DNA from 2 places in the Vreelandella sp. 2A-K22 genome. Region 1 is predicted to be linked to the other one. Evidence: predicted binding sites of a transcription regulator. Region 1 holds the regulator's gene; the other holds the start of a gene.

Region 1 (11,412 bases):
GGCAGGTGCTGCATATGCTCCGCCAGCCACTGCACCATGCGAGGCTGTAATGCTTGGCGCAAGTCGGCAAGCGTCTCTGCTGCAATCTCCTCAAGCTGATCATCCAGCCAATCATTAAAGCTATCTTCATCTAGCGGGCTGGCCCCCGAGGCATCCAGCATCAAACGGCCAATACGCGCCCATCCAGTGTCAGTAGCCGTCACTGGCAGCGCTAAGTATAAGCTACCGCGACGGGCCTTGTTGGCGTCGTGCACCTCAAGACCAGGATGGGGCACCACGCTGTTTTGACTGACGATGCAGGGCGGCTGCGGATAGCGCGACTCACAGCGCAGCCCGTGACTGTCAAAGCAAATTAGATCGCCGTTCACCGGCGTCAATGGAGCGCTAATGCCTAGCTGTTTGGCAATAGTCTGATGAGCTTGTTGGTGACGGGCTTCGCCATGCACCGGTATGAGATGTTTTGGCCTGACCCACTGATACAGCTTGATCAGTTCATCCTGAGCGGGGTGCCCGGTAGCGTGCAGTTCAGGGTGGTTGAACTCGTCGTAGAGGTTGACACCTAAATGCGCCAAACGCTTTTTAAGCTGTTCAATGGGGCGTTCATTGCCAGGAATGGCTTTAGCCGAAAAAATAACGTTATCGCCCGGCTGAAGATCCACAAAAGGGTGGCGACCCTGGGCGAGGCGCTGTAGCGCAGCTCGGGGCTCACCCTGGCTACCGGTGGCGATAATCACCACTTCATCCGGGGGGAGGTAGCCTAAGTCATGATTGGGCACCAAAGGCGGTAAATCATCCATATAGCCGAGCCCCCGGGCAACGCTGACCATGCGCTCCATTGAACGGCCCATCAAGCTAATGCGTCGGCCACACTTCTGAGCGGCGCGCCCTATCGCTAACACCCGGGCAAGGTTACTGGCAAAGCAGGAGACCACCACCCGGCCCTGGCAGTTGCCGAGGGTTTTTGTCAGGGCGCGGGCGACGTCCCCCTCGCTACCGGAGTGCCCGGGCATGGGGGCGTTAGTGGAGTCGCCCACAACCAAGTCAACCGGGGCAAGCGCCTTGAAGAGGGCTGCACTGATCGGCGTGCCGATAATCGGTTCAGGGTCGAGTTTCCAGTCGCCGGTATGTAAAACGCGATAGCCACCGGCCATCATTATTAGCGCACAGCTTTCGGGAATCGAGTGGGTTAAAAGTAAATAGCGCAGCGTGAATGGCCCGCTCTCTAGGGCCTCGCCAGGTTCAATGACATGGATAGCCGCACTGCTAAGCTGATGCTCGGCAAATTTTAGCCGCAACAGGCCTGCCGCCAGCGGGGTGGCGTAAATGGGGCAGTTCCACATCGGCCATAGCCAGGCTGCGGCACCAATGTGGTCTTCGTGACCATGGGTGATAAATAGCGCTTTGGGCACGATCCCTAGTGCTTTCGGCGTATCAAGATTGGGTACCTGCAGTGGCGAGTTGGGAAGATCCTGGCGGATCATCATGCCGCAGTCCACGGCTATCCAGTGATCGTCATAGCCGTATAGCGTTAGATTCATTCCAATCTCACCGCATCCCCCCAGCGGCAACATGCGCAGCGGTGGACGACGACGGGGACGAATTTGAACGCGTGGTGAATGCATCTGTTATGAAAAACCTAAAAAGTAGTGACTTAACTATACGGGAAGGCAGGGGCAGCTAACAATCATCCATGGCCTTCCGATACACTATGCGACCTAAGCCGCTGGTTTGTCATAATTAACTTAGCAATAGGTCAAGAGTAGCTCACATGTCTCATTATTATCGTTTAGTGGTTTCCTGTCCTGACCGGGTGGGTATTGTTGCACGGGTATCGAGCTTTATTGCCCAGCAGGGCGGCTCCATTACCGAAGCCAGCCAGCACTCCGATTTAGAAACCGGCTGCTTTTTTATGCGCTACGAAATCCTGGCGGATTCGGTAGGTATGTCGGCGGAAGCGCTGAGCGCGGCATTTGAACCGATAGCCAGCGAATTCAATATGCAGTGGTCGCTGGTGGATACCCAGCAGCGTAGGCGCGTAGTGCTGATGGTGTCGCGGGAGTCACATTGCTTGGTAGATCTACTTTACCGCTGGCAGGCGGGGGAACTGGATTGCGACATTGTCGGGGTTATCTCCAACCATGATGATATGCGTTCGCTGACGGAGTGGTACGGTATTCCTTATCACCATGTACCGGTCGACCCCGACAATAAGCAAGCATCGTTTGCCAAGGTTCAGGCCGAAATCGACAGTGCCCGCGCCGACTGCGTGGTGCTGGCGCGCTATATGCAAATACTGCCCCCTGAGCTGTGCGCGCGCTATGCGGGGCGAGTGATCAATATTCACCACAGCTTTTTGCCCTCTTTTGCCGGGGCTAAGCCCTACCACCAGGCCTACCAGCGGGGGGTTAAGCTGATTGGCGCTACCTGCCACTATGTGACCGAGGAACTCGACGCAGGCCCCATCATCGAACAGGATATCCATCGCGTTAGCCACTGTCATACGCCTACTGATCTAGTCCGCTTTGGTCGTGATGTGGAGAAAGCCGTGCTCGCTCGAGGTTTGCGTTGGCACTTAGAGGATCGTGTGTTGGTGCATGGCAACAAGACAGTGGTATTTAGCTAAGTACTCTATAATGCCCGCCCATCAACCTGAGAGGCCGCCATGTCATTTGCGCAAAGTGTATTAGCGCCCTGGGCGCTGCTGTTCACCTGGCTACTCTCGTTAGCAGTGATCGCATGGGCGCTTTGGGGGCGGCCCTGGCAGGTGTTGATAGCGGATTCAGCGCTTCAGCACCGCTGGCTGGGTACTACGCTGGCGGTGATGCTGATGTGGCAGCTTCGTGCCCAGGCTGTTGATTGGCTAACGCTACACCTTGTTTTTACAGTATTGATGACACTGGTTTTTAAAGCGCCATTAGCGCTGATTAGCAACGTGCTGATCAACATTGCCATGGTGGTGATTGGCCGCAATGAGTGGATGTTGCTGGGGGCAAATGTGCTGGTTACCGGGATCGTCCCGGCGGCCGTTATTGGCACGGTATGGCGGCTGGTAGATCGCCGCCTGCCGGATAACTTGATGGTCTTTCTGTTTGCCTGCGGCTTTTTTGGCGCGGCGCTGGCAACGCTGGGAGGAGGCTTGGCGGCGGTAGTGCTGATTATCGTCGCGGGTACAGACCCTGAGGCGATCTATCTCGCCCAGGAGTATGCGCGTTTTTTACCACTGCTAATGCCTTCAGAGGCATTTATTACTGGCATGCTGTTGAGCATCCTGCTGGTCTATCACCCAAACTGGGTGGCCACCTTCAATGACCACCGCTATATCGACCTGCAGTAGCGGATTTATTAGCCGAGTGCCTGGCCGTTGCCACCACGAATTACGCCGACTCCAACGCCTTCAATATCGAGCGCTTGAGAGCGCAGGTCGATTTCAATGGGCGCAAAATCAGGGTTCTCTGCAAACAGCGTCACTTGGTGCCCCTGGCGTTTGAAGCGTTTAACCGTTACTTCATCGTCCAGGCGGGCAACCACGATCTGGCCATCGCGAACCCGGTCAGTGCGATGAACCGCCAGTAAATCACCTTCCAAAATGCCAATATCCTTCATGGAAAGGCCGCGTACGCGCAGCAGATAGTCAGCTTTGGGAGTGAAGTACTCGGCCGGTAGCGGGCAGTAGCGATCAATATGTTCGGCGGCCAAAATGGGGCTGCCGGCAGCTACTTCCCCGATCACAGGCAGGCCAGTGGGTGGGGCTTCCACGTTGGTTGTGGGTAAGGCGGTGACTGCGCTATCCAGGACTTCTTGAGGTTCCTGGTTGGGCAGGCGGATGCCGCGAGAGGTGTTGCGGATAATGCGAATAACACCTTTGCGTTCCAGCGCGCGCAGGTGCTCTTCAGCCGCATTGGGTGAGCGGAAGCCAAGTGCTTTGGCAATCTCGGCGCGGGTAGGAGGGTAGCCAAATTCGCCCATGGTCTTAACGATAAAATCAAACACGTGCTGTTGGCGAGCGGTTAGCGGACGCGACATACCAGACTCCATAAATAGTGAATAGACAGTAACAAGTTAAATGTCGACTTAATCAATAAGTGTTTAAGTATACAGTATGTTCCTCTGTCCAGTATATGGCTTGTCTGTGCCTATTGCCGATGTCTATGCAATTTTTCTAATCGTTTGAAACTAAGTTTCTGCTTATTTAATACGTCACATTTTGTCAATAAATCAAGCGTTGAGCCCGCCTACGTTATGGCATAGTATTTTGCTATGTTTTAAACACCTGTTTCCCTGGAGAGCGACATGGCTCAATCTGATACGGTGACCCGTATACTCGACACCGCCGAGGTGCTGTTTGCAGAGCGGGGTTTTGCTGAAACTTCGCTGCGCAACATCACTAGCAAAGCGCGGGTTAACTTAGCCGCTGTTAATTACCATTTTGGTTCCAAAAAAGCCTTGATTCAGGCCGTTTTTGCCCGCTACCTGGATCCGTTTAGTCAGCGCTTTCATACTGCGCTAGATGAGCTCGAGGGCCAACACGCCGGGCGCGTTATCCCGCTGGAAACACTGCTCGAGACCATGGCAACTACCGTTCTCGCGGTGCCCGCCGAGCGCAATAGTTTGAAAGTGTTTATGCGCCTGCTGGGTCTTGCCTACAGTCAAGCACAGGGACATCTAAGACGTTATATCCAGGAAGAGTATGGCGATGTGTTTACACGCTTCACCGAGCTTGTGCGCAAAGCAACGCCGGATCTGCCTGACGCCGAGCGTTTTTGGCGGCTACACTTTGTGCTCGGCACGGTAATCTTTACCCTGTCTGGCCTCGATGCGCTACGCGATATCGCGGAGAAGGATTACCACGAGCAGGTATCTGTGCGTGATTTGGTCAGGCGATTGCTCCCGGTAGTGGTGGCTGCTATGAATGCGCCGTTACCCATAGCCCTTGACGGTGCCAAGCCAGAAGAAGGAAAACATGCGAACTCCTACGCTAGCTGAGCTACCTCCAACGGAACATATCTGGCTGGAGATTGATACTACCGAACAGTTGCTGCGCTGTTGGCGAGGGCCAAAAGTGCTCCATGAGTGTTCTATTTCATCCGGTGCTGCCGGAAGCGGGGAGCGCAATGGCAGTGGTAAAACCCCCCGCGGGTGGCACTATGTGCGCGCGGCCATTGGCGGAGATATGCCCGAAAATGCGGTGTTTCGAGGTCGCCGCTGGACGGGCGAGACATTTTCGCCCGAACTCGCCGAAGAGCATCCAGAGCGTGACTGGATTCTGACCCGCATACTGTGGCTGTGTGGCTTGGAAAAGGACGTGAACCGCGGTGGTCAGGTGGACTCGCAACGGCGCTATATTTACCTGCACGGGACGCCGCCTGACGAGCCCATGGGCGTTGCTGCGTCCCACGGCTGTATTCGTTTACGCAATAGTGATTTGCTCTATATCTTTTCGTTAGCGTTGCCGGGTACCCCTGTTTGGTTGCACGGTGGCCGCCAGTCCTTTGATTGATCAGATTTTGACACCGCTAGACGATCGTCTAGAATCATCGCCCCTTTTCATGGACCTATCACGATGACTCAACCGTTAGGCCCGGTCATGCTTGACCTTGAAGGCCCAAAATTGACGGCTGCAGAAAAACGCTTGCTGCTAGAACCGACGGTAGGGGGCGTAATTTTGTTTGCCCGCAACGTTGAAAATGGCTATCAGGTTCGCAAGCTCTGCAGCGATATTCGCCGTGTGCGTGCTGATTTACTGCTTGCCGTGGATCAAGAAGGCGGTCGCGTTCAGCGCATAAAAGAGGGGTTAACACGCCTGCCTGCCATGGCGCGTATCGGCGAGTGTTACCGCGCTGCCCAGGGAGAGGGGCTGGCGTTAGCTAAAGATGCCGGCTGGTTGTTAGGGATGGAGATGGCTGCCTGCGGTCTGGATCTGAGCTTCGCCCCGGTACTTGATGTGGAGAGCGGTCTATCCAGCGTTATTGGTGATCGTAGTTTCAGCAGTGACCCACAGCACGTAGCCCAGCTGGGCAATGCATTTATTCAGGGGCTTCACGATGCCGGTATGGCCGCTGTGGGTAAGCACTTTCCCGGCCACGGTGGTGTCGCGGCGGACTCACACGTTGCATTGCCGATAGACGATCGCCCGCTAGAAGTGATGAAACAGCACGATCTTGTGCCCTTTACCCAGTTAGCTTCACAGTTAGATGGGATTATGCCCGCACACGTTATTTATAGTGCTTTTGATACGCGCCCAGCAGGCTTTTCACCCAACTGGTTGGGCATGCTGCGGGAATCGCTAGGCTTCAAAGGCTGCATTTTTTCAGATGACCTGAGTATGGCCGGCGCCCACGAGGCGGGAGACCCCAAAGCGCGTGCCCAGGCAGCGCTGGCAGCAGGCTGCGATATGCTGCTGGTATGTAATGACCGAGCCTCCGCGCTTGAAGTGATGGAGGCATGCCACGGAATCAATTCTAAGCGCCCCGCTAAGTTGCGCTATAGCCGTGCGCGCCCAGACCTAGATGCGCTGAGTGCATTGGGCCGTTGGCGTCGTACTCACGCTAAGCTGGAAGCGCTAGCGGATAAGCCCAAGTCCAGTGCGGAAGCAGAGTAAGCCCAGCGCTGAATAAATCTCTTACTTAAATAAATGAAGTTTTAACCCGCCGTGGAGTTGGTAGATGTCAAAGTTGGATAAAGAAGCATTAGAGTCGCTGGACTCGATGCGTGAGCTGATGGATAACGCCGACTGCCTAATTTCTCAGCAAGAGGTAGAGCGGGCGCTGGATCGTATGGCGGAAGAGATTACTCGGGATTTAGGCGATAAACTGCCGGTTTTTTACTGCGTAATGAATGGTGGCTTGATTACCACCGGTCATCTGCTTACCCGCTTGGGCTTTCCGTTGGAAGTAGATTATTTGCATGCCACTCGCTACCGCAACGAGCTGCGCGGCGGCGAGCTTTTTTGGCGCGTTTCCCCTGAAGTGCCCATGGCGGGCCGTCACGTAGTGATTGTTGACGATATCCTGGATGAGGGGGCGACCCTGGCGGCCATTTTGGCTTACTGCGAAGAGGCCCAGGCCGCCAGCGTTACCACAGCGGTGTTGGTCGATAAACAGCACAACCGCAAAGCAGTGCCTGGGTTGAAAGCCGACTACTGCAGCCTGGAAGTTGCCGACCGTTATGTGTTTGGCTTTGGTATGGATTACAAAGGCTACTGGCGCAACGCGCCGGGAATTTTTGCCCCCAAAGGCATGTAATCCACTGGGGGCTTGCGTAGTTTTTGTAGTAGTTTTTACATTAGCGGGGCGAGAAACGCCTCGCTAAGCCGGTTTCAGCAATCATCCGCGTTGAAATCTCCTCCACCGAGAAGCGTGTCGCATCGATGAAGGGAATGTGCATGGTGCGGTAGAGCGACTCGGCCTGTTCCACTTCTTGTAGGCACTGATCCATCGAGCTATAGCGGCTATTGGGGCGTCTCTCGTTGCGAATTGCCGACAAGCGTCGCGCATCGATGGTTAACCCAAACAGCTTTTGCCGATGGGGCACGAGCGCCTTGGGTAGCTTCAGCATGCCATCTTCGTCTAAATCGTCTTCCGTCAGCGGGTAGTTAGCCGCCCGAATGCCAAACTGCAGCGCCAGATAAAGCGAGGTAGGTGTTTTGCCGCAGCGCGAGACGCCAACCAGGATGATATCCGCTTTATCGTATTGGTGGGTGCGTGCACCGTCATCATTATCCAGCGCGAAGTGGACGGAGTGGATACGATCCATGTAGACATCATCGCTGCCTATCGAGTGAGTGCGCCCAACGCTGTAGGAGGAGTGGGTCTCTAGTTCTTGCTCTAAGGGCTCCAGAAAGGTGGAAAAAATATCGACCTTAAAGCCGGACGCCTTACGAATAACGTCGCGTATTTGTTGATCCACAATGGTGTCAATGATAATGGGGCGATGACCATCCCGGTTGGCTGTCGACTCAATAATCGCTGCTAACGCCTGCGCTTTTTCCAACGTATCGATATAGGGCTTGGTCTGCATATCGATCTCAACATCGCTGAACTGGGCCAGCAAGCTACGTCCTAAACTTTCCGCCGTGATGCCGGTACCATCTGAAATAAAAAAAGCCGTACGTTTCATAACTAAGTCCACGGGTGAGTGATACGGCTATTGTGAGCCGAGCTGTTTGTCAGCACAACGTGTCATCATTGGGCGTTTTGGCGGGCTCAAATGTATCTGACTACATAAATAGCCCAAAAAGCCCTGCTGTTGTAAAAATCCTCCACTCTCTTCGCTATTAGACCAATGGCGAATATATTGGCGTGGTGCTAGGGTGTCTCAATCAATTATCCATGATCGTCAAGGTCATGCAGATATCTATGAGCGAGGGGGTTACGTGGAAGAGTACATTCTGTGGTTCGATCAGCTGGGCATGGCGGACGTCGAACGCGTAGGTGGTAAAAACGCCTCGCTGGGTGAAATGATTTCTAACCTGTCCGGTGCTGGCGTGACGGTTCCTGGCGGTTTTGCCACCACCGCCCACGCTTATCGTGAATTTCTCTCCCACGAAGGATTAAACGAGCGCATTAATGCCACCCTGGCCCGTCTGGACGTCGATGACGTTAAAGCGCTGGCTGAGGCGGGCCGCAATATACGCCAATGGATCATCGATACGCCGCTACCTCCTACCTTTGAATCGGCCCTGCGCGATGCCTACGGCCAGCTGCAGCAACAGCACCCGCAACTGAAAGTAGCCGTGCGCAGCTCAGCCACCGCGGAAGATCTACCCGACGCTTCCTTTGCAGGCCAACAGGAAACCTTCCTGAATATCGAAGGCTTCGACAATATCAAGCGTGCAGTGCACGAGGTTTTTGCCTCGCTGTTTAACGATCGTGCGATCTCCTACCGAGTGCACCGTGGCTACGCCCACGAAAATGTCGCCTTGTCGGCGGGCGTTCAGAAAATGGTGCGTTCAGAGACCGGTGCGGCAGGCGTTATGTTTACCCTGGACACCGAATCCGGCTTTAAAGACGCCGTTTTTGTCACTGGCTCCTGGGGCTTGGGCGAAACCGTGGTGCAGGGTGCAGTCAATCCCGACGAGTTCTACGTGCACAAGCCGACCCTGGCGGCGGGCCGCCCGGCGGTGCTGCGCCGTAATTTAGGTTCCAAGCTGATCAAGATGGTTTATGGGCAGGATGCCAGCGCCGGTAAATCGGTTGAGACCGTCGATGTGCCCCATGCCGACCGCGGCCGCTTCTGTATCAACGATCAGCAAGTGATGGATCTGGCCCGTCAGGCGATGACTATCGAGCAGCACTACCAGCGGCCCATGGATATTGAGTGGGCGTTAGATGGCGATGATGGTCGGCTTTACATCGTCCAGGCGCGTCCTGAAACGGTGGTCTCTCAGCAGGAGGGCGGTAAACTCGAGCGCTTCCAGCTGCGTGAAAAGGGTCGTACGTTAATAACCGGCCGAGCGATTGGTCAACGTATTGGCCGGGGTACCGTCAAAGTCGTGCTCAGCCCTGATGACATGGATAAGATCCATGATGGCGATATCCTGGTCACCGATATGACCGACCCGGATTGGGAGCCGATCATGAAACGTGCTTCCGCGATCGTCACCAATCGCGGTGGGCGTACCTGTCATGCGGCGATTATCGCCCGTGAGTTGGGTATTCCCGCTGTCGTTGGCTGTGGTGATGCGACTACCCAGTTAAAAGAGGGTATCGATGTCACGGTTTCTTGTGCGGAAGGCGATACCGGCAATGTGTATGAAGGGCTGTTGGAGTTTGATTGCAAAGTCTCCAGCGTCGATGCGATGCCGGAAATCCCCTTTAAAATTATGATGAATGTGGGCAACCCTGACCGCGCCTTTGGGTTTGCCAGTCTGCCTCACGCAGGCGTGGGTTTAGCGCGTTTGGAATTTATCATTAACCGCATGATCGGCGTCCACCCTAAAGCGCTGTTGGAGTACGACACGCTGCCGGTTGATTTACAGCAGGTGATCGATTTACGTACTGCGGGTTACACCGACCCGGTCAGCTTCTATGTCGATAAACTGGTTGAAGGTATCTCCACGCTAGCGGCAGCGTTTCATCCCCAGCGCGTCATCGTGCGGCTGTCCGACTTTAAATCCAACGAATACGAAAACCTGATTGGCGGCAAACTCTATGAGCCGGGGGAAGAGAACCCCATGCTCGGTTTCAGGGGGGCATCGCGCTACATTTCAGAGGCGTTCAGGCCCTGCTTTGAACTCGAGTGCCGAGCGCTCAAGCGGGTGCGTGAAGAGATGGGCTTCGAGAATATCGAAATCATGGTGCCCTTTGTGCGTACCACCGACGAAGCACGTGAGGTGGTAGAGCTGTTGGCGGCTAATGGCCTCGAACGTGGCGGCCCCACAGGGCTTAAAGTGATTATGATGTGCGAGCTGCCCGCCAACGCACTGCTGGCCGATGAGTTCCTTGAGTATTTTGATGGTTTCTCCATTGGTTCAAACGACCTGACCCAGCTAACGTTAGGTTTGGATCGTGATTCCGGCATCGTGGCGCATCTGTTTGACGAGCGTAATGGGGCGGTTAAAAAGCTCCTGGCCATGGCCATTCAAGCCTGTAAGGCGAAGGGCAAATATGTTGGTATCTGCGGACAGGGGCCGTCAGACCATCCTGACTTGGCTAAATGGTTGATGGAGCAGGGTATCGATTCTGTATCACTCAACCCCGATGCGGTGCTGGAAACCTGGTTTATGCTGGCAGGGCAAAAAATCGACTAATCGAGCCTACCCTAGTTTTTACTTTACGCCCGGCCATTGTGCCGGGCGTTGATGTTTTAATAGGCTACTCTTTTGGAGTGGTTTTTTAACTTGTCATGGAGAGCGCTGAGATGTCACCAAAATCGGTTAAGTATGCGCTACCTGTTCTGCTGGTAGCGCCATTGTATAGTTGGGGGTTTAGCTATGAGACACCCTCCATTTCCCCTGAAAGCGAATCGGGCTATGAAGAGAAGCCCGGCTGGGAAGCCGAGTCATTTGCGGTGGCAGCAGCTAACCCGCTCGCCACCGATGCCGGTTACCAAGTACTTAAAGCCGGTGGTAACGCCATTGATGCGGCCATTGCGGTGCAGATGGTGTTGAACCTAGTTGAGCCTCAGTCCAGTGGTATTGGTGGTGGTGCTTTTTTGATGTACTTCGATGGCGATGAAGTGCGTGCCTACGATGGTCGTGAAACCGCGCCCCAAGGCGTTAACGGTGAGCTGTTTATGCAGGATGGCGAGCCGCTGGCGTTTAATGAAGCAGTGGTTAGCGGCCTCTCAGTGGGAGTGCCAGGCACGCTGCGTATGCTTGAGAAAGCCCACGCTGAGCACGGTGAGCTGGCCTGGGAAGAGCTGTTTATCCCGGCAATCACCCTGGCCGAGGAGGGCTTTGAGGTTAGCAATCGG
Region 2 (11,412 bases), on a different contig from region 1:
GATTGCGAATGGTGGCTGTGCGCAGGCTGGCATCCACTTCACCACGCACGCTTGCGCCAACGCTTAGCGAGCCTTCTACCATCATGCCCTGGTGAAGATGATGACCGCTCTGCTTTTGGGTATCAGTGACCTGGAAACGGCCACCGTCGACATACAGGTAGCCGGTATCGCCCACCTGGCCGCCTGACTCGCCGTAAAACGGCGTGCGGTCTAGTACCACGACACCCTTCTGCCCCGCTTCCAGCGCTGCCAGTGGATTGCCCTCGCTGTCGACCAGCGCGGTTACCTTGGCCTGATCTTCCAAGCGGTCGTAGCCGGTAAAGGCAGTTTCGCCCTCCAACTCGATGGAGGCGCTGTAGTCGGCGCCAAATTGGCTGGCCGCCCGTGCGCGTTCACGCTGGGCCTCTAACGCCTGCTGAAAGCCATCTTCGTCCAGGCTAACGCCACGCTCACGACAGACGTCGGCGGTAAGGTCGAAGGGAAAGCCGTAGGTGTCATAAAGCTTAAACACCGTCTCACCCGGCAGCACCTTGCCATCCAACTCGGCCAGTGCCGCATTCAAGAGCCCCATACCGTGATCCAGGGTGCGTGCGAACTGCTCTTCTTCTTTCAGCAGTACACGGGCAATTTGATCGCTCGCTTCACGCAGTTCCGGATAGGCATCGCCCATCTCCGCATCCAGCGCCTCCACCAGCTTGTGGAAGAACGGCTCAACCGCGCCCAGCTTGTGGCCGTGACGAATTGCACGGCGAATGATCCGACGCAGGACATAGCCGCGCCCTTCGTTGGAAGGCAGCACGCCATCAGCAATCAAGAAGGCACAGGAACGGATATGGTCGGCAATTACGCGCAACGAAGGCGTAGCGGTATCAGGGTGCCCGGTCGCTTTCGCAGCGGCTTGCAGCAGGTTCTGGAACAGGTCGATCTCATAGTTGGAGTGGACGCCCTGCATGACAGCGGCGACACGCTCCAGCCCCATACCGGTATCGATGGAGGGCTTGGGCAGCGGGTTGAGCGTGCCCTGGGCATCGCGATCAAACTGCATGAACACCAGGTTCCAGATTTCGATATAGCGATCGCCATCCTCTTCCGGGCTGCCCGGCGGGCCACCCCAAACCTCAGGGCCGTGATCAAAGAAGATTTCCGAACTGGGGCCGCAGGGGCCGGTGTCGCCCATCTGCCAGAAGTTATCTTCATCCAGCTTGGAGAAGCGCTCAGGGTCGATGCCAATCTCATCTTTCCAGATGCGCTCAGCTTCGTCATCGCTGATGTGTACCGTTACCCACAGCTTGTCTTTGGGGAGTCCCAGCGTTTCGGTTAAAAACACCCAGGCAAAGCGAATGGCGTCGCGCTTGAAGTAGTCGCCAAAGCTGAAGTTACCCAGCATCTCAAAGAAGGTGTGGTGGCGTGCGGTATAGCCGACGTTGTCTAAATCATTATGCTTACCGCCCGCGCGAACGCAGCGCTGCGCAGAGGTGGCGCGCACGTAAGGGCGCGGATCGCGGCCTAGAAACACATCTTTAAACGGCACCATGCCGGCATTGGTAAACAGCAGCGTCGGGTCGTTGCCCGGCACTAATGAGCTGGTGGGTACAATCGTATGCCCCTGCTCTTCGAAGAAGGTGAGAAAGGCCTGTCTAATCTCTGCGCTTTTCATAGGGTATCCGTAACAAGAAAGCGTGATGTCCCAGGGCGCTGTTGCCGCTACCCTCAGGGGTCGCAAAGCAGCCATTATAGCGCAGTTGTCAAACGACTAAAGCCGCACTTAGTGGCAGAAAGGCAAACAGCCACGTAAACAACTGGATGAACAAGCGTATTAGAGCGCTACTAGAAATGTAAGAGGGGGTATTGTATAGGCTGGGGAAAACGTATTACAGACAGGAGAGCGCGTAGCGAATTTGTTCAAAATCGAAGCCGCGACTGGCGAGAAAACGTTCACGCCTAGCGCGCTCTTTGGGGGTCTCACCAGGGCTATCAAAACGCCGCGCCAGGGTTTCCCGGGCTAGCTCAAACCAGTCGACCTGCTCGCCCCCCTCCACTTCTTCAAAAGCGGTGGCAAGGGTTTCCTGGTCTATGCCGCGCTGGCGCAACTCGCCTTTAATACGAATCACGCCTTGGCCACGCAGTATGCGCGAGCGCACGAAACTGGCCGCAAAGCGCGCGTCAGACTGCAGCCCTTGTTCAACCAAGGCGTCCAGGCACTCATCAATAGCGGCATCGTCGAAAGACTTTTTCTTCAGACGCTGAGCAAGCTCGGCGCGGGAGTATTCGCGCCGAGCCAGTAAACCAATGGCGATATCACGGGGCGTAGCATCACGCTGGGAGGTGAATGCCATCAGCTTATCTTAGCGAGAGTCGTCTTAAAGCAGATCGTCATCACCCGCATCCAATTCTGCCGCTGCTTCGGCAGGTGCATCTTCCTTCTCCTTTTTAGGATCGGGCTTGGCCAAGAGCTGCTCACGAATCTGCGTTTCGATTTCGAGCATAATTTCCGGGTGCTCTTCCAGATACAGCGCTGAATTGGCTTTACCTTGACCGATTTTCTTACCTTTATAGCTGTACCAGGCACCGGCTTTGTCGACTAGGTTGCACTGCACGCCCAGGTCGATGACCTCACCGGCGTGGTAGATACCCTTGCCGTAAAGAATCTGGAATTCAGCCTGACGGAATGGCGGTGCTACCTTGTTTTTGACTACTTTCACGCGGGTTTCGTTACCGGTGACTTCATCACCCACTTTCACCGAGCCGGTACGACGAATATCCAGACGCACGCTGGCATAGAACTTCAGCGCGTTACCACCAGTGGTGGTTTCGGGGCTACCAAACATGACGCCGATCTTCATGCGGATCTGGTTGATGAAGATCACCAAGCAGTTGGCGTTTTTGATATTACCGGTGATTTTACGCAGTGCCTGAGACATCAAACGCGCCTGTAGGCCAACGTGGGAATCACCCATTTCGCCTTCGATTTCAGCGCGCGGGGTCAACGCAGCGACCGAGTCGATAACAATCACGTCAACACCGCCAGAGCGTACCAGCATGTCGGTAATTTCCAGCGCCTGCTCACCGGTGTCCGGCTGGGAAATCAGTAGATCATCCAGGTTGACGCCTAGCTTTTCTGCGTAGCTGGGGTCAAGCGCATGCTCGGCATCGACGAAGGCACACACTTTGCCTTGCTTTTGCGCTTGCGCAATCACCGAAAGGGTCAGTGTCGTTTTACCCGAGGACTCTGGACCAAAAATTTCAGCCACGCGGCCAAACGGCAGCCCGCCGATGCCGAGGGCGATATCCAGACCCAATGAACCGGTGGAAACCGACGGCATGACGACACGCGGTGCGTCGCCTAGACGCATGACGGTGCCCTTGCCGAACTGACGGTCGATTTGGGTGAGTGCAGCGTTTAGCGCTTTAGTGCGGTTGTCATCCTGAGCCATTCAGAGATTCCTCATAACAAGCTGTATAATTAGCCAGTAGTATGCCAAAGATTGCGCCGTAAACAAATCCTTGATCGCGCTTTCTCTCATCTATTTTATCAACAGCCTTTTTGCATATGCGCCTTTTTCTTACGGCTGGTTCGTCTTGCTCGCCTTCTCGCGCTCATTCAGGCGCGCCACCAGCCCAACCAAGGCCTGACGCACGGCCTGCTCTCGCACCGACTGACGGTCACCTGGAAAGTGAAAGCATTCAGCTTCCTGGGCAGCAGCATCTCCCCAGGCCAACCAAACCGTACCCACCGGCTTTTCAGCGCTCCCCCCCTCTGGGCCTGCAACACCGCTAACGGCAACAGCTAAGCCCGCGCCACTTTCATTACAGGCACCCAGCACCATGGCTTTGACGACCTCCTTGCTGACAGCACCGTGCTCGGCCAGCGTGGTCTCAGGCACCCCCAATAAGCGCGTTTTAGCAGCATTCGCATAGGTCACATAGCCCGTCGTAAAGTAAGCAGAGCTACCCGCCACCTCGGTAATGGCGCTGGCAATGCCGCCCCCCGTACATGACTCAGCGGCGGTCACTTCTACATTCAACTGCTTACACAGCCGCCCCAGCCGCTGAGCTAACAGGGTTAAATCAAGATTTTTCAGGCTAGTTTCGCTGGGCACTATGGTCGCTCCTTCAAGTGAGTCGTCTATTCAGCGTAGAATACTGCGTTTAGCTTTCTCAAAGAAATTGCTCAATCAGGACGCCCATGTCACAGGCCATTCCCCCTAACACGCCCATGATCACGCAATATTTAAAGATCAAGCGCGAGCACCCCGAGGTACTGCTGTTCTACCGCATGGGGGATTTTTATGAACTGTTTTTCGACGACGCCAAGCGCGCCGCCGCACTGCTGGATATTACCCTTACCCAGCGTGGGCAGTCAGGCGGCAAGCCTATCCCGATGGCGGGCGTCCCCTATCACAGCGCTGAGGGCTATCTGGCCCGCCTCGTCGCTGGCGGCGAGTCGGTCGCTATTTGTGAGCAAATTGGCGACCCCGCGACCAGCAAAGGGCCCGTTGAGCGCCAAGTGGTGCGTATCGTCACCCCTGGCACACTCCACGATGAAGCGCTGCTCGATGCCCGCCGCGACAACGTCCTGGTGTCCGTTTCTCCCGGAAAAGAGAGCTGGGGCCTTGCCTGGCTGGAGCTCTCCAGTGGTCGCTTCAACGTACTGGAAGTAGACAGCGAAGCCGAAATGCTCGCCGAGCTGACGCGTCTCTCCCCGGCCGAGCTGCTGGTACCCGAAAGCTTAACGCTACCCGAGGCCTGGTCGCAGAAACGCAGCCTGCGCCGCCAGGGCGAGTGGCTGTTTGATTTGGAAAGCGCTACCCGTAGCCTCTGCGACCAGTTCGAAGTGCAGGATTTACGTGGCTTTGGCTGTGCGCACTTAACCTCTGCGCTAATTGCTGCCGGGGTATTGATCGATTATGCCCGGGACACTCAGCGCTCGCGCCTGCCCCACGTGACCGCCATCAGCGTTGAGAACCGCGACGACGCGGTGGTGATCGACGCTGCCAGCCGCCGTAATCTGGAAATTGATATCAACCTGGGCGGCAGCAGCGACAACACCCTGGCCAGCGTGCTGGATACCTGTACCACCGCCATGGGTTCACGGCTACTCAAACGCTGGCTTAATCGGCCACTGCGTCAACGCGAGATTGTCCAGGCCCGTCATGCGGGTGTGGCGCTGCTAAGCCTGGATGCCGCCTATATGCCGCTGCGCGAGACGTTGAGCGCGGTGGGCGACGTGGAGCGCATTCTGGCCCGGGTGGCGCTGTATAGCGCCCGCCCGCGCGATTTGGCACGGCTGCGGGATGCACTGGTAACGCTTCCGGAACTGGAGCAACAGCTTAGCGAGGTTGAGAGCGGCAGTGCGCTGGATAACCTGCGCCCGCATATTCGCCCCTACCCAGAAATGGCCGATATGCTCAGCCGGGCGCTGGTAGAAAATCCGCCGGTGGTGATCCGCGATGGCGGGGTGATTGCCGATGGCTTTGATTCAGAGCTCGATGAGCACCGTGGCATGGCCGAAAACGCGGGCGACTATCTTATTCAGCTCGAGCTTCGCGAGCGCGAGCGTACGGGGCTAGCCAATCTCAAAGTGGGCTACAACCGGGTGCACGGCTACTTTATTGAGCTACCGCGTTCACAAGCCCAGCAGGCGCCCGCCGACTATATTCGCCGCCAGACACTTAAAAATGCCGAGCGGTTCATTATCCCCGAGCTCAAAGAGTTTGAAGATAAGGCACTCTCCGCTAAATCTCGCGCGTTGACGCGTGAAAAATGGCTCTACGATCGCCTGCTTGGCGATCTCAACGCAAGCCTTCACGCGCTGCAGAGCACCTCGCAAGCCTTGGCGGAACTGGACGTACTGTGCGCCTTTGCCGAGCGCGCCGAGGCGCTGAACTGGGTGCGTCCAACACTCAGCGAAACCACCGGGATTCAAATTGACGCGGGACGACATCCGGTGGTCGAGCAGGTGAGCGAGACACCCTTTGTCCCCAACGACGTGACGCTCAATCCTGACCAGCACATGCTGATTATTACCGGCCCTAACATGGGCGGTAAATCGACCTATATGCGTCAGACGGCGCTCATCGCCCTTCTCGCTCACTGCGGCAGTTTTGTGCCCGCCGATGCCGCCGAGATCGGCCCGCTGGATCGAATATTCACCCGCATTGGCTCATCGGATGACTTGGCCGGCGGGCGCTCTACCTTTATGGTCGAGATGACTGAAACCGCCAACATTCTCCACAATGCCACCCAGCAAAGCTTGATCCTGATGGATGAAATTGGCCGCGGCACCAGTACCTTTGACGGTCTGTCGCTCGCCTGGGCAAGCGCTGAACATTTGGCAAAAGGACGCGCGCTAACGCTGTTTGCGACCCACTACTTTGAAATGACGGCGCTGCCTGAGCATATGGAAGGGGTGGCCAATATCCACCTAACGGCGACCGAGCATGGCGACAGCATTGTGTTTATGCACCGCATCGAAGCGGGCCCGGCCAGCCAGAGCTATGGTTTGCAGGTGGCGCAATTAGCGGGCGTGCCCAACCATGTGATTAAACGTGCCCGCGAGAAGCTGATAAGTTTGGAGCAGCGTGATGTGGATAACACAGCGCAGGCGCCGCGAACCGCACCGCAGCAAAACGATCTGTTCGCCGCTGCACCGCATCCGGTGGTCGAGGCGTTGGAAAACGTCGATATGGATGGTTTAACGCCACGGGAAGCGCTAGCGCTGTTGTATCAGTGGCGAGACCTGATCTAATGGTGCTTATAGGAGGGAAAGCCATATGGCGCTTGCCGCCAGGTATGCGCACCTCTAGAATGTCGTTCAAACTTTTAGCTTATAAAAAACGGCTGATTTATAACCATTCACGATTGACCATGGCTGGGAGTTACCCGGCCCTGCAAGAGGGATAGCAAGATGACGTTTGTCGTTACCGAGAACTGCATCCAGTGCAAATACACCGACTGTGTGGAAGTCTGCCCGGTCGACTGTTTTTACGAGGGCCCGAACTTCCTGGTCATTCATCCTGACGAGTGTATCGACTGCGCGCTGTGTGAGCCCGAGTGCCCCGCCGAGGCGATATTCTCCGAGGATGAGCTGCCGGATGGACAGGAGGCCTTTATCGAGATTAACGCTGAGATGGCCGAAGTATGGCCCAACATCGCCGAAAGAAAAGACCCGCTGCCGGACGCCGAAGAGTGGGATGGCAAGCCCGGCAAGCTTGAGAAACTAGAGCGCTAAACGCTGTGACGGTTTAAAAATCAGCACATAGCTCTTTTTAAAAGCTCTCTTTAAAAATTCTCTTTAAACCAGCGCTGGTTGTTAAAAACAGCGCTGGTTTTTTTGTGTTTTCAAAAGTGTATCGTCAAAAATGTGCTGCCAAATTGCGGGCAAAAAAAGGCGACCCGTAGGCCGCCCGCTCCAAGCACTTCCTCTGACCACTCCCTGGATCAACCTCCTCAGATGACGTCCTTGCCAGGGCTCACCTCACTGTATCACCCGGCGCATCTGACCTACATCCCGCTGCATCCTGACTGAAGCGTCCTTGCCTCCCCTTGTCCTGTGTATATTGTGTCAGATCATGGCCGCTTCTCAACAAAGCCAAAATGCAAAAGGGCGAGTCGCTGCGACTCGCCCTTTTTAAAAAACTACTTATTAAACAATATCTTAAACTTTACTTAGTGGCAAAGTAAGCTATTTCTTACCCTAAACCGAGCGATTCTCGTCGGTATTTGTAAGATATCTCTTACAAAATTTTGAGACATCTCTTACAAGCACCTCTAAAAATTCGCTCGATATTGGCATTTTACTGCCCTTTAATGGCTTTCAAACCTGGGTAGGTCACATCACCCAGCTCTGCTTCAATCACCAGCAAACGGTTGTACTTGGCAACCCGATCAGAGCGGCAAAGTGAGCCCGTTTTGATCTGACCGGCACAGGTACCCACCGCCAAATCGGCAATGGTGGTATCTTCGGTTTCACCGGAGCGGTGAGAAATAACCGCCGTAAAGCCAGCATCCTGCGCCATCTTAATCGCGTCCAGCGTCTCAGAGAGCGAACCGATCTGGTTGAACTTGATCAGGATAGAGTTACCGATCTGCTCATCGATACCGCGCTTGAGAATCTTGGTATTGGTCACGAATAGGTCATCGCCCACCAGCTGCACTTTATCGCCCAGCTTATCGGTCAGCGCTTTCCAACCCGCCCAATCCGATTCATCCATGCCGTCTTCGATAGACACAATCGGGTAATCGGCACACAGGCCTGCCAGGTAATCGGTAAAGCCTTGGGCGTCGTAGCTTTTGCCTTCACCGGAAAGGTTGTACTGACCGTCTTTGTAAAACTCAGACGAAGCACAATCCAGCGCCAGCGTGACGTCTTTACCCAGCTCATAGCCAGCATCGGCAACGGCTTGTTTAATCACCGCTAGCGCATCAGCGTTAGACGCCAGGTTAGGCGCAAAGCCGCCCTCGTCACCGACGGATGTAGAGAGCCCTTTCGCGGAGAGCACTTTCTTCAGCGCGTGGAAAATTTCCGCGCCCATGCGCAGCCCTTCGCGGAAGTTAGGCGCGCCCACTGGCTGCACCATAAATTCCTGGATATCGACGTTGTTATCCGCGTGCTCGCCGCCGTTGATGATGTTCATCATCGGCACCGGCATGCTGTACTGGCCAGGTTGACCGTAGAGCTCGGCAATGTGGGCGTAGAGCGGTACGCCTTTGGCGTTAGCAGCTGCTTTAGCCGCCGCCAGCGAAACGGCTAGGATGGCATTCGCCCCCAGATTCGCTTTGTTTTCAGTGCCGTCCAGCGCCAACATGGCATCGTCCAAGCCGCGCTGATCACGCGCATCCATGCCCATCAGCGCTTCACGAATTTTGCCATTGACCGCATCGACTGCTTTCAGCACGCCTTTGCCCAGGTAGCGCGACTTATCGCCGTCGCGCAGCTCTAACGCTTCCCGGGAGCCGGTTGAAGCACCACTGGGGGCACAGGCTTCACCGACAGCACCACTGGCAAGGCGTACGTGCGCCTGCACGGTCGGGTTACCACGGGAATCCAGCACTTCCAACGCACTGATAGCAACAATTTTGGTCATGGCAGTATCCTTTCCTGTTAGTCAGATAAAATTATTAATATAACGACCTGATTAGCTAAATACAGCTTAGCGAATCGTTAGCGGCTCAAACCCTTTGACCAGCGCATCCAACTGGGCAAGCTGAGTCAAGAACGGCTCTAATTGATCCAGCGGCAATGCACAGGGACCATCGCATTTGGCGTTGTCTGGGTCAGGGTGGGCTTCCAAAAACAGCCCGGCAAGGCCGACAGCCACGCCTGCACGCGCTAACTCAGCCACCTGGGCACGGCGCCCATCAGCACTATCGGCACGCCCACCGGGGCGCTGCAGCGCGTGGGTCACATCGAAAAATACCGGGTAGCCGGTTTGCTTCATATCACCAAAGCCCAGCATATCAACAATCAGATTGTTGTAACCAAAGCTTGAGCCGCGCTCGCAGAGCATCAACTGGTCGTTACCCGCTTCCTGGAACTTGCTGAGGATATGACGCATTTCATGGGGCGCCAAAAACTGCGGCTTTTTGATATTGATAACCGCGCCGGTTTTGGCCATGGCGACCACCAAATCAGTTTGGCGAGCCAAAAAGGCCGGCAGTTGGATAATGTCAGCGACTTCAGCGGCTGCTTGCGCCTGCCAAGGCTCGTGAACGTCAGTGATGATCGGCACGTTGTGGCGAGCTTTGATATCGGCCAGTATCTGCAGCCCTTTCTCGATACCCGGGCCGCGGTAGGAGTGAATCGAACTGCGATTGGCTTTGTCAAAGCTGGCCTTAAAAACGTAGGGCATACCCAGCTTCTGGGTCACCGTGACGTAGGCTTGAGCGACTTCGTCGGCAAGATCGGCCGACTCCAGTACGTTCATGCCACCCAGCAGCATAAGCGGCAAGGAGTTACCGGCGGTTAAGCCGGCAACGTTAATATGACGCTCTTGAGATCGGTCTTGAGAAGCCATGCTTCTGCCCTCTTATTCCTGCGAGTTCGCGTGGGCGCGACTGCGCGCTGTTTTGTAATCCAAGGCGGCGTTCACAAAGCCAGAGAACAGCGGGTGACCATCACGGGGAGTAGAAGTGAACTCCGGGTGGAACTGGCAGGCTACGTACCAAGGGTGGTCAGCCAGCTCGATGACTTCAACCAGCGATTGGTCGACGCTCTTGCCTGAGATAACCAAGCCCGCCTTTTCAAGCTCATCGATAAACTGGTTATTGACCTCGAAGCGGTGACGGTGGCGCTCGACAATCTCATCCGAGCCGTAGGCTTCGCGTGCTTTGGTTCCCGATGCCAAATGGCATACCTGGCCACCTAAGCGCATGGTGCCACCTAAATCAGACGCTGCATCACGCAGCTCGACTTTGCCTTCTGGGCTTAGCCATTCGGTGATCAAACCTACTACCGGGTGCTGGGTGTCGTGGGTGAACTCGGTAGAGTTGGCGTCGTTCCAGCCTGCCACATTACGGGCAAACTCAATCACCGCCACCTGCATACCCAGGCAAATACCCAGATATGGCACGTTGTTTTCGCGGGCGAATTGAGCGGTCATAATCTTGCCTTCTACGCCACGTTCGCCAAAGCCGCCGGGCACCAGAATAGCGTCTTTACCCGCCAAGCGCTCGGTGCCATGACGCTCAATGTCTTCGGAGTCAATATAGTCGACATTGACCTTGATACGACCCTGGATACCGGCATGAATCAGCGCTTCGTTGAGCGACTTGTAGGCATCCAGCAGCTCCATGTATTTACCGACCATGGCAATACTGACGGATTTGAGCGGGTTGAGCTTGGCATCAAGTACCTTCACCCACTCGGATAAATCTGCTTCCGGGGCTTCCAGGCGCAGCTTATCGCAAACGATCTCGTCCAGACCGTGTTCATGGAGCATCAGCGGAATGCGATAGATCGTATCGGCATCCTGCAGCGGTACCACGGCACGCTCTTCGACGTTGGTGAACAGAGCGATTTTGCGGCGCTCGCTCTCTTCCAGCTCAACTTCGCTGCGGCAAATCAGAATATCCGGCTGGATACCGATAGAGCGCAGCTCTTTAACGCTGTGCTGGGTCGGCTTGGTTTTGGTCTCACCCGCCGTTTTGATGTAGGGCACCAGGGTCAGGTGCATAAACAGCGCGCGGTTGGCGCCCTGCTCACTACGAATTTGGCGGATCGACTCCAGGAAAGGCAGCGATTCGATATCACCGACCGTGCCGCCGATCTCTACCAGCGCCACATCAAACCCTTCACCGCCCGCGTAAACGCGCTCTTTAATCTCGTCGGTGATATGTGGAATGACCTGAACAGTGCCACCGAGATAGTCGCCCCGACGCTCTTTACGCAGTACGTGCTCGTAAACACGGCCG

The links. The regulator LexA, encoded in region 1, represses DNA repair genes until DNA is damaged. The targets are predictions, from matches to a motif close to TACTGTNTANNTANACAGTA.
Region 2: a site for LexA is predicted at 3,454-3,473, ahead of recA (recombinase RecA). Genes of this name have one in related genera too.

What each region holds. Positions count from the first base shown of each region.
Region 1 covers NZ_JBSUGC010000004.1:32,730-44,141, reverse strand. The annotation lists gene ACW17M_RS06425 (ribonuclease J) at 1-1,538, opposite strand, end outside; gene purU (formyltetrahydrofolate deformylase) at 1,769-2,623, shown strand; gene ACW17M_RS06415 (energy-coupling factor ABC transporter permease) at 2,663-3,334, shown strand; gene lexA (transcriptional repressor LexA) at 3,343-4,023, opposite strand; gene ACW17M_RS06405 (TetR/AcrR family transcriptional regulator) at 4,291-4,983, shown strand; gene ACW17M_RS06400 (L,D-transpeptidase family protein) at 4,961-5,497, shown strand; gene nagZ (beta-N-acetylhexosaminidase) at 5,561-6,598, shown strand; gene ACW17M_RS06390 (hypoxanthine-guanine phosphoribosyltransferase) at 6,663-7,241, shown strand; gene ppsR (posphoenolpyruvate synthetase regulatory kinase/phosphorylase PpsR) at 7,282-8,115, opposite strand; gene ppsA (phosphoenolpyruvate synthase) at 8,372-10,747, shown strand; gene ggt (gamma-glutamyltransferase) at 10,858-11,412, shown strand, end outside.
Region 2 covers NZ_JBSUGC010000007.1:116,611-128,022, reverse strand. The annotation lists gene alaS (alanine--tRNA ligase) at 1-1,657, opposite strand, end outside; gene ACW17M_RS11405 (regulatory protein RecX) at 1,872-2,336, opposite strand; gene recA (recombinase RecA) at 2,361-3,434, opposite strand; gene ACW17M_RS11395 (CinA family protein) at 3,564-4,103, opposite strand; gene mutS (DNA mismatch repair protein MutS) at 4,187-6,748, shown strand; gene fdxA (ferredoxin FdxA) at 6,908-7,231, shown strand; gene eno (phosphopyruvate hydratase) at 7,797-9,086, opposite strand; gene kdsA (3-deoxy-8-phosphooctulonate synthase) at 9,153-10,016, opposite strand; gene ACW17M_RS11370 (CTP synthase) at 10,029-11,412, opposite strand, start outside.